Regions from separate parts of the Shouchella sp. JSM 1781072 genome, predicted to be linked through region 1. Evidence: predicted binding sites of a transcription regulator. Region 1 holds the regulator's gene; the other holds the start of a gene.

Region 1 (5,735 bases):
ACAATATGTATCACAGAAATTTGTATAATTGACGTTTCGTCCAATGACAAATGTTGTGACAGGCTCAGGGTGCCATTGTTTCATAATTGTGTCTGCCGCTCGGCCTAGTTTATCTAAATCATCACATTTATATAGTTCTACAGCGTCTGCCATAGATATGCGCTCACCATTTACAGCTCTTTCTAAAATCGCATCTACACTCATTCTTGTACCCCCAAGCACAAATAGTCTAGTAGTCTCTTTAATCGTATCATAGATAATCTTAAACTTCCAATTCAATCAGCTTCATAACAGGCATAAATAAAGAAGGGATGCGCTCCCTTCTTAGCTACGCCGGTTTCTTCCTTCCACTTCCACAAACGCTGTGTAATGCTTAATTCGTTCCATGATTCGCTTTGCCTTTAACTCTTCTGTTCCACCTTTATCAGAGTAAGCAAGTTGGTTTTCTAATTCTTCATAATCATAATTTGATGTAAAAACCGTTGGCAGACGTTCAGACATTCGGTATTGAAGAATCGGTCCTAAAATTTCATCTCGTGTCCACGCTGTTGTTGTTTCTGCACCGATATCATCTAGCATTAATACAGGTGCAGTTCGAACGGCTTCAAGTTTTTCCTGAAACGTACCGTCTCCAATCGCACCTTTCATCTCTCTAAAGAAATCAGGTGTGTAAATCAAAAAGCTTTTAATTCCATTTTCTTTTAAATCATTTGCAATAGCACCTAAAAGATACGATTTCCCAACACCAAATTTGCCGTACAAATACAGACCTTCTCCATGTTCTCCAGGTTGTGCTTGTGCTGCAAACTTAATGGCTGCTGTAATCGCTTTTGTCCGCGCAGCATCTTGGTCAATATGATCAAATGTCGCTTCCAGCACATCTTTTGGAATATAAAACGACTGGATTAGCTTTTGTTGCTTACTTTTTTCTTCGTCGTCGATTTTAAGTGGACACTTTGAATACGTTAGCTCAAGACCACCTCTTTCCACATACACTGTGGGCCGATACCCTTGCATCATATTAGGACACTTTTCCAAGCCCGGGCAAGCTTCGCAGTTCTCTCGCTCTTTCTTAAATTCATAGAGCTTACTTAAACCACGATCAATCATGTCTTCGGTAACCTCATGATGTTCTTGTAAAAAGGATTGAACTGGCTTAGACGTTGTAACACGCCGCTTTTGCTCGGAAATTTGCTTTTGAAGTCGTCCATTTTTATCCATTGAAGCAAAAGCATTTTGAATGGAATCCATTTAGTACTCTCCTTTCTGCGCTCGGCGCCGATTACGTTCAGCCATTAAATCTGCAAGCTCTTGCGTATCAGCAGTGCCACTCGCTTTTTCTTTCTGACTGTTTGTATCTTTTTTCATCTCTTGCTTTTTTCCATCATTTTTTTCTTGTACCAGCCATTTCGGCAATTGATCTTGACGTTTGTTCCGCCTTCCAGAAGCGGCATTCGCTTGGCCTTCTTTCTTCTTCTGTTTATCGGTTTTCACAAGATGGATTGCATCTGGCACGGTACTAATTTTTTTCCGCTTCCAATGACCGGCAATCTTTTGCATGAAAAGCTTGGACAATTTCATATCGTTTTGGAACAAATTATAGTCAATTAAGACGTTAACAACACCCGGATTCAGCAAATAATCAACCATGAGCTCTTCAATAATCTTTAAATCTGGGGGTGAAACGACCGCTCCTTCTTGCCTTAATTCCAACAAAGTAAGAGGGGCGGTTTCTTCGTAAAATTTAACGACTCGCTCTTCTTCAGACTGGGGTTCGGCCTGAACCGTTCGCTTTGCTACAGGTTGGGTCTTTAAACCAAGCGCCGGTGCAACTGCACTACTCTCAAGTTTATACCAGTTCTGAACAGTCTTGCGAAGATTTTTCGCATCGAGTTCGTCATTTACGATGGATCGCTCCACAAGATTCGCCATTGTAAGAGGCTCAATTTGATAAACAAATGCGAGTTTTTCAATGAGCTGCATTCGTTCTTTTGTCAGCACATCTTTTGGAACAACGTAGCTTGATAACGATTGTTTCATTAAATCAAAATCAAATGTATGAAAAGACAATCCTTGCTTCTTGTCTTTTCCTATCGTGTCCAGATGGTCATGTTCTGCATCACCTTGTCGATTCATCAAAGCCGGTTGCATCTCTGAGTGTTGGAAGGATGCGAATACATCAGAAAACGCTACCGTTACTTCTTCAAACGCGTCACTCTCTATTTGCTTTAAGCTAAATCGTTCTTTAATCCCTCGATACCCATTTTTCCCTAATTTATTGTAAAGAAACACACTTAGCACATCATCATTAAAAAATTGATGCGGCTTCATCGGTGGTTGGATCTCATATATAAAAGCACGCTTTGATGATGATTTTCGTTGATACGTTCTCATTAAATCGATGGCTTCTAGTTTTTTACGTGCTTCAAGCAAATCCGACATCGATAGTCCGACCATTAAACTTAAATGTTGATGGGTATGAAAATCACCTTCATAGACTCCATTTGGCAACTGTGCAACTAGACTTTTAAAGAGACCAACGGCATCTGTTCCAATTAAAGGTTGATAAAGTAAGGTGAGCACATGAGCGTCCACCTCCGTAATAAAGTCCGCTAGCCTTATACAATAGGAGTCAACTGGTAAAACGTCTTTCCAGTGTCCAGACACATTCTTTCCTCCTAGCGAAAAAAAGAGCTTAAGCGCAGCTTCGCTTTAGCTCCTTTTATCCTTTGTTCATTAAATCTGTTAGTTCTTTAATAAAAACATTAATATCTTTAAATTGCCTATAGACAGATGCAAATCTTACATAAGCAACATCATCGATTTCTGCCAAATACCCCATAACGAGTTCCCCAACATCTTCACTTTGAACTTCTTTCTTGCCGTCATCACGCAAGTGTCTTTCTACGTTTAAGACGATGTCTTCTAGTGTTTCAATTGGAACCGGGCGTTTTTCACACGCGCGCACGAGTCCTCTAAGAATTTTTTCTTTACTAAACTCTTCACGCATCCCGTCTTTTTTTATGACAAGTAAAGGCGTCTCCTCAACCGTTTCAAAGGTTGTAAAACGCTGCATACATTGTTCACATTCTCGTCTTCGTTTGATGGATCGACTTTCGTCACTTGGTCTTGAATCTAGTACCCGTGTACCATTATGGTGACATTTGGGACAGCGCATCTCATCATCTCCATTTGCGACCTATACACTCATTTTAGTCTATCATAGTAAAAAAAACTCGTTCTGGCAAGAGGTTAAAGCAATTCACTTCCAAGCGCAGATCCGATATAAGTCAGCGTGTTATCTAAATCACGATACAATGAAAGAGTCAGTTTTCTACTACTTCCAAAATCACTTGGAAGGGCTGTATCTGTCGCGCATGAAAAATCAACAGCCGTACGAAACGGTTTGACGGTGATCACAGAGACAACAATTAGCACTTTTTTTCCTTTAGCTGATTGCGCAACGATTTCACCACGTTCCTCTTCGCTTCGCTTTATTAGAAAACCACGTTTTTTTAACAACTCTTCAATTGCCGTCATCGCCTTATCTTTTGTCGTTTTATAGTAGCGCGTTTGCAATTCTTTGTTTGGATGAATTTCCCCTGTTTCTGTTCTCGTACTAAATACTCGATTGAACGTATCCCGAACGCCCAAAGCCTTCATCTCCCTTTTTCACCTTTTTTCCTATCATACCACAAGTTTCTTGATGTTACGGCTTCGTTTATCTAAGTAAGCGTGCGAATCGCACAAAAAAAGTATTGCATCTGATGCAATACTTTTTATTCATTAACGAGCACTTTCACTCATTTCCATTTTCTTGTCGATTTTAATTGGACCCATTCCACGAGGAATCTCTACTACTTCGCTCGTTTTCGCACCTAACTCTTCTGCAATAAACGTAGCAGCAACGTTAGGATCAATAATTGGACCACATGTATACACATCAATACTTGCATAGCCGTGCTCTGGAAAGCTATGAATGGTTAAATGTGATTCGGAGATAATCACAACCCCACTAACACCTTGTGGAGCAAACTTATGAAACGCAACTTCTCTTACTTCTGCTCCTGCTTTCAAAGCGGCATTAACAAATACTTTTTCAATAAATTCCATGTTGTTTAATTTCTCAGTGTCACAACCCCAAAGCTCGGAAATGACATGACGACCCATTGTATCCATATCGATATCCCCCTTAATCGTTATTCGCCATGCAGCTTTTTTGCATGTAGGATCGCATTCGTACAGGGGGGAAAGTTAGTCCAAAGAGGTCCTAACCCATGCTGCAAGAAAAACGAATCCCGTAGTTAAACGAACTCACGGGATTCAGTATACTTGTTTTAAATCGTTATTGCAACCGTATTTTGTAGAAATAAAAGGAAACTCATTTACGAAGCTGAATATGCTTCTTTTTTATTGGTTAATCGTTCAGCAACATAGTTCATTAAATCAACAACGCGACATGAATATCCCCACTCATTATCATACCATGCAAGCACTTTTACTTGACGACTATTTAACACAGTCGTTGACTGACCATCGATCACTGCGGACTGCTCTTCCCCATTAAAGTCAATCGATACAAGAGGTTCACTCGTATAGCCTAAAATGCCTTTCATAGAATGGTTCGCGGCATGAACAAACGTGCTATTGATCTCGTCAACCGTGACGTCTGTTTTTAATTGCACCACAAGGTCTACAAGCGAAACATTTGGTGTCGGCACACGAAGGGCCATCCCTGTTAATTTGCCTTCAAGAGCAGGTAATACTTTGGATATAGCCGTTGCTGCACCTGTTGACGTTGGAATAATGGATTGACCGCAAGCACGAGCACGACGTAGATCTTTATGAGGGTTGTCAATATTTTTTTGGTCGTTTGTATAAGAATGAACTGTAGTCATCATTCCACTTTCAATGCCATATGTTTCTTCTAATACCTTTACTACAGGAGCAAGGCAATTCGTTGTGCATGAAGCATTTGATAAAATATCATCGCTATCCTTGTAATCGCTTTCGTTTACGCCCATCACAATTGTGACATCTTCACCTTTAGCTGGAGCAGTAATAATGACTTTTTTTGCGCCAGCTTCTAAATGATAGCCAGCTGTTTCTCGCGTTTTAAATTTACCAGTCGCTTCGATGACGATATCAATTTTCAGATCGGACCATGGCAATAATTTAGGGTCTCTTTCTGCTAGTAAAACGATTTCATTTCCATTCACAAACAATTTCCCGTCTTGAGCAAATACTTCTCCCATAAACGGACCGTGAACCGTATCGTATTTTATAAGATGCGCCAACGTTTCCGCTGGATAAGAGGCGTTAATTGCTTTAATCGTTACGTTGCCTTCCATGAATGCTTTTCGAAATACCATTCTTCCAATTCTTCCAAAACCATTGATCGCTATGTTTGTCTTCATCTGGATTTCATCCTCTCGGTCTGAAATGTGTTATATTTTTTATTAGTATTCTATGAATTAGTATAACATAAATGAACCTGATAACTCCATTATTTTCGTAAAATAAGAAAAAGAGGCGTACATGATGGTTCATTCATGTAGCCTCTTACGCTTTTTTTATTATTGTTGAAGTTCGCGTAGCAGCTGATCAATTTGTTGAGCTGTCTCTTGCTTTGTGCCTGAGTTCTTGATGACTTGATCACCGTATTGGATTTTTTGATCTAACGGAATTTGCGCGCGAATTCGCTGTAACGCTTCTTCTCTCGTTGATCCATCCCG
Region 2 (5,735 bases), 320 kb from region 1:
GTTTTTTATCCGCATCTGTCGTATATTTCCCCATGACTTGTGCATAGCCAGTTATGCCTGGCTTTACTGCGTGTCGGTAGTTGAACCATTTGTTCTCACGTTGGAACTGCTTTGTGAAAAACTCTCGCTCTGGTCTTGGACCAACAAGCGACATATCGCCTTTTACAACGTTAATCAACTGTGGCAATTCATCAATTCTCGTTTTACGAATAAATTTCCCCATCTTCGTGATGCGGTCATCATTAGATTTCGCGAGGATTGGTCCGGTTTTCGACTCTGCGTCAATAACCATGGAACGAAATTTTAAGATGTTAAATGGTTTATGATTTTTCCCTACACGTTCTTGTTTAAAGAAAATTGGACCGCGATCTTCAAGCTTAATGGCAAGAGCGGTTACGAGCATGACTGGTAACGTTGCAACAATCATCACAACAGCAGCGGCGATGTCTACGCCACGTTTAACAAGTAGTTGTGTTAATGAAAGTGTAAATGGTTTTACTTGCATCACCATCGTATCGTCCATGGTGGTAACCGACGTATTCATTAGCAACATGTCGTTCACTTTAGGAACGACGTAGACCAGCTTTTTGTTTTTCATTGCGTGAAACATTAGGCGATCTTTTTTTTCTTCATCTAGCTCGGAGCCGATGAAGACAACGTTGAATTGATTAATTTGCGTTCTTAATTGCGCAAGCGATTCTTTTTTGTCGTACCATCTTACGTAGCTACTTTTTGAAAGGAAGGAAGCTAAACTGTCTTCCATCTCTTCGAATTCTTTTTCCGTCCCAATAAACATGACTTTCCCTTTTCGCGACAGCTGGCTATATTTCGTGTAGGCTGACTTCCAAATAAATAAAGAAAGAAATGCAAATCCGTGTGCAGAAAGAAGGACCGACCTTGGCATCGCAAATTCTCGGAAGAAGAAAGACACAGTCATTGTTATTAATAAGATGAATGTGACGGCAATTGCAAGCTTTCGTACGATATCCCACACGTCGTATTGTACCAATCGATCAAGTTCATATATGCCTAGAAATAAAATGCTTATTACAATAATCCAAGGTAAAATCCCTAAGAAAGCATCGTAGTTTTTAGGAGTCATTTGGTCATTAAAAAGAAGAAAAGCAAGTCCGTATGATAATACAATTAAAAGTAAATCGACGACCATTGTAAGCGCTCGTGTCGCGCGGTTTGGTATCATATTTGGCATCGTCTTAACTCCTAGATTCATAGAATTTTAAACTAAGCTTCATTTTAGCATAAGAACGATCGAATGTCTTTTGTCAAAAGAAGGTTTTATAAAATACCATAGAGGCCGCATTCTTCACATATTTTTTCATAGTCGATTTATTGATTTGTTCGCTTAATATGCCAATAAGGGCGCGAGAAATATGCTTGAAAGGAAGCGAACCCGCGTACGAAATGTAAGATAAAAAACGTGCCGATACACGGAAGCCAAAGTGAAATTCCATTTTCTTTTGCACATTGATAAGAGACGGTGGCGTTTAAAACAACATAAATCAAAACGATGCCGCTAAACAAAAGGAGCATGGTCGTACTAAAAAAGGAGGCAATCAATAAGAGAAGGCCTGTTATAAAAGCAAGCAGCGGAATTCGATGCCTTAACCCTAGCGCACCTGGTGTAGCGGCGTTGGCAATCATATTCCATTTCCCATCGCCTAATGATTTATCAATCAAGCCCTTCAATGTTGGGCGCACATAATACGTTGATTGTATCGTTGTCGACAAATAAAAGGTCTTCCCCAAATCACGCATTCGTTTATGAAATTCAATATCTTCATTTCGCTTTAATCGCTCGTCAAACAATCCCACATCCGTAAAAACAGAGCGTTTATAGGCGCCGTATGGTACCGTATCAACGTACCCTTTCCAATCTTTCCCCTCCAATGTGCGAAATTTTGAATTGCCGACACCAAATGGATGGGAATAGACATACTCATTTACTTTCCCTTGTTTTCCAACACCTCGTGATTGAATAATCCCGCCGACAACGTCTGCATTCGGCTGCTGTTTAATGCAGTCTACATACTGTTGAAGAAAGTCGTTAGGGACGGAAGTATGCCCATCTACACGCAAAATGTAGGCACCGCTCGCTTCCTTAATTCCAATATTCCAACCTGTAGGTAATGTTTTCTTTGGATTGGTTACTACTTTAATTGCGTGTCCGCTAGCCACGTACTCATTTACACGATCTAATGTCTTGTCTGTAGATTCTCCGTCGACAATGATTAGTTCAAACGTATACCCTTCCCTTTTTTGCTTGAGGAGATTTTCAATTAATGAGGCGATATAGCGCTCTTCATTTCGAATGACGAGCAACACGCTTATGTGTAACGTTTCATTATTTAACATAGGGTTCTCCTTGTTCTAAGCCTAGCAAGGCAATTGGTTATATTCACGATTTGATTAAAAAATTCTTTCTATGTGTACCAACCATGACTATAATAGATTGTAGATAATTGTCAAGAAAGGACGGAATGATGTTGAAAAAAGCAATTTTCCCTCTTGTTATTGTTTTTAGTGTAACAGGAATTATCGTAAGCTATTTGTATTACCAGCAGCAAATTTCTTCTATTGCTGAAGATGCAACAACAACTAGTACCACTCATCAATCGGAAATAACCACTGAAGAAGAAGTCATAAATGAGTCGGACCTTGAAGATGTCTATTCTTCTGGCTGGTTAGGAGCCTATTTTGATTCAGAGCCTCCCTCAGATCAACATCTTGTATTTGTTGGATCTAACGCGTTTGAAAGCACGGAAAGTGACCTTACTTGGCCATCTATTGTCATGGATGAAACTCTTGAGGCCATTGCCCCCACCGAAATGGGCTATGACGTTTTAACATTTAGTGAAGAAACGATAACGTCTTCTTTAATCGATGATGCGGCTTCGGCCATTATCGCAGCTGAACCAACCCTGCTAATTGTTGAATCGTTCTCATTGAATGATAATCAATACTACCTTCCGTTCACCGAAGAAGAATCTGTTGAAAATTTAGCTACCTTTTTGACACATATGGAAAATGAACTACCAGATATTGAAATCATTGTCGTTCCTTCTAATCCTTTTCCTAATGCCTTACATTATCTAGAACGAAAACAAGTTCTTGATGAACAAGCGGATTCATTGCCAGGAGAATACGTTGATCATTGGCAAGAGTGGCCGACGGGAGCCGAATTAGAGACGGTTATTCAAAACCTTCGACCAAATGATGAGGGGCAGCAAATTTGGGCCGATGCATTTCTAGAATTTTTTATCGATTCATAAGCTTATGTGTTCAAAATTTTATCTGTTAATCATGTAAATTTCCGTTATAATGGACAGCGTTCTACAAAACGTAGAACGCTTTTTGTTTGTCGAAAAAACGTTGAAAATCGATTATCCACAAAGAAAGAGTTGAAACAAGCGTGTTTTTCCCACTTTCCCACAGGCTGGGGATAAAATCAATATATTGATTTATTTACGTTTATCGTCTACCATATGTGGTATTAGAGATATAGAACAATCTATTGGAGATGCTCACTAATGAAAATATATTTTGATTCTAGAACTGGAAATGTCAAGCGTTTCACTCAAAAATTATCGTTTGACTGTGAACAGATTACAGAGTCGTTAGTCGTGGACGAGCCATTCATCCTTATTACGTACACGACAGGGTTTGGTGATTTGTCTCCTAAGACTCGTCATTTCTTAGAAACAAACCATAGATGGCTAGTAGGTGTAGCCGCGAGTGGAAATCGTATCTGGGGAGATCGATTTGCGAGAAGCGCCGACACAATTGCTAGCACGTACCACGTACCGATTCTTCATAAATTTGAACTAAGTGGAACATCCACCGATGTTGCACACTTTACACAGGAGGCTCATTCCATTGACAACACTAACGCAAAACACAGTACCCAAGTGGGTTCAGCTTAACAACGAGCTCATGATTGCAAAAGACGGCTCTTATCAGTTTGATAAAGATAAAGAAGCCGTACATAGTTATTTTGTTGACCATGTTAATCAAAATACCGTGTTCTTTCATGATTTAGAAGAAAAAATGGAGTACCTCGTTGAAAATGATTACTACGAGGAAGAGCTTCTCGAGCTATATACGATGGAAGAAATTAAAGAAGTGATGAACGTTGCGTATAATAAAAAATTCCGCTTTCCTTCTTTTATGTCTGCCTTTAAATTTTATAATGACTATGCATTAAAAACGAACGATAAAAGCAAAATCTTGGAACGTTATGAAGACCGCGTTGCCATCGTTGCTCTCTTTTTTGGTAAAGGCGATGTCACGAAAGCCAAAGCCCTTGTTCAAGCGATGATTTCTCAAGAGTTCCAACCTGCCACGCCAACATTTTTAAACGCAGGGCGTAAACGTCGTGGAGAGCTTGTTTCTTGTTTCTTATTAGAAGTAAATGACTCACTAAATGACATTAGCCGTGCTGTTGATATTTCCATGCAGCTATCAAAGCTTGGCGGTGGTGTTGCGCTAAACCTTTCTAAACTGCGTGCAAAAGGCGAAGCGATTAAAGATGTAGCCAACGCGACAAAAGGTGTTGTTGGCGTGATGAAGCTTTTAGATAATGCCTTCCGTTATGCGGATCAAATGGGACAGCGTCAAGGTTCAGGTGCAGCGTACCTCAACATTTTCCATGCGGATATTAACGATTTTCTTGATACGAGAAAAATCTCTGCGGATGAAGACGTTCGTGTGAAAACACTCTCGATTGGTGTCGTCATCCCAGACAAATTTATCGAGCTTATGCGTGAAGACAAAGATGCTTATCTTTTCTACCCGCATACTGTTTACAAAGCGTACGGGATGCATCTTGATGAAATGAATATGGAAGAGATGTACGAAACGTTAGTGGATGATCCGCGTGTTCGAAAAGAGAAAATCAACCCGCGTCGTTTGTTCCAAAAGCTAGCAATCCTTCGTTCAGAATCTGGTTATCCTTATATCATGTTCGCAGATAATGTGAACAAAGCTCATGCGAACAATCACATTAGCAACGTGAAATTCTCGAACCTTTGCTCTGAGATTTTACAGGCTTCTCAAGTATCTACCTACAACGATTACAATCAAGATGATGAAATCGGGCTCGATATTTCTTGTAACCTTGGCTCCATTAATATTATGAACGTCATGAAAAATAAATCGCTCGAACAGACTGTTGCCCTCGCTACCGATGCTTTAACACGAGTATCCGAGTCAACGAACATTACAAACGCACCTGCTGTTCGCAATGCAAATGAAAAAATGAAATCAATCGGCCTTGGTGCGATGAATCTACATGGTTTTCTTGCAGAACAACATATTGCGTACGAAAGCCCTGAAGCACGTGATTTTGCCAATAGCTTCTTCATGGCAATGAACTATTATTCTATAAAACGTTCAGCAGAAATTGCCCGCGATCGTGGTGAAACGTATTACCGCTACGATGAGAGTACGTATGCAACTGGTGAATATTTCACCCAGTATGTGACGACTGATTTCACACCTGAATTTGATAAAGTTGCGGCATTATTTGAAGGTATGCACCTTCCAACAATGGAAGATTGGAAAGAACTACAAGCATTCGTAAGTGAGCACGGTCTTTATCATAGCTATCGCTTGGCCATTGCTCCAACTGGTTCTATCTCGTACGTTCAGTCAGCAACGGCTAGCGTCATGCCGATTATGGAACGAATTGAAGAGCGTACGTACGGAAATTCAAAAAC

Evidence for each region. Region 1 encodes NrdR, which represses ribonucleotide reductase genes. Its sites were predicted from a motif close to AACACNATATATNGTGTT; they were not measured.
Region 2: the regulator NrdR is predicted to act here: its motif matches at 3,464-3,481, upstream of nrdI (class Ib ribonucleoside-diphosphate reductase assembly flavoprotein NrdI).

Annotation. Positions count from the first base shown of each region.
Region 1 covers NZ_JBHFQE010000001.1:394,344-400,078, reverse strand. The annotation lists gene mqnC (cyclic dehypoxanthinyl futalosine synthase) at 1-204, opposite strand, end outside; gene dnaI (primosomal protein DnaI) at 325-1,251, opposite strand; gene ACE1TH_RS02080 (replication initiation and membrane attachment family protein) at 1,252-2,667, opposite strand; gene nrdR (transcriptional regulator NrdR) at 2,723-3,178, opposite strand; gene ACE1TH_RS02070 (DUF1499 domain-containing protein) at 3,253-3,663, opposite strand; gene speD (adenosylmethionine decarboxylase) at 3,787-4,179, opposite strand; gene ACE1TH_RS02060 (glyceraldehyde-3-phosphate dehydrogenase) at 4,386-5,417, opposite strand; gene coaE (dephospho-CoA kinase) at 5,577-5,735, opposite strand, start outside.
Region 2 covers NZ_JBHFQE010000001.1:79,320-85,054, reverse strand. The annotation lists gene ACE1TH_RS00460 (sugar transferase) at 1-1,210, opposite strand, end outside; gene ACE1TH_RS00455 (glycosyltransferase family 2 protein) at 1,348-2,373, opposite strand; gene ACE1TH_RS00450 (SGNH/GDSL hydrolase family protein) at 2,505-3,290, shown strand; gene nrdI (class Ib ribonucleoside-diphosphate reductase assembly flavoprotein NrdI) at 3,549-3,941, shown strand; gene nrdE (class 1b ribonucleoside-diphosphate reductase subunit alpha) at 3,862-5,735, shown strand, end outside.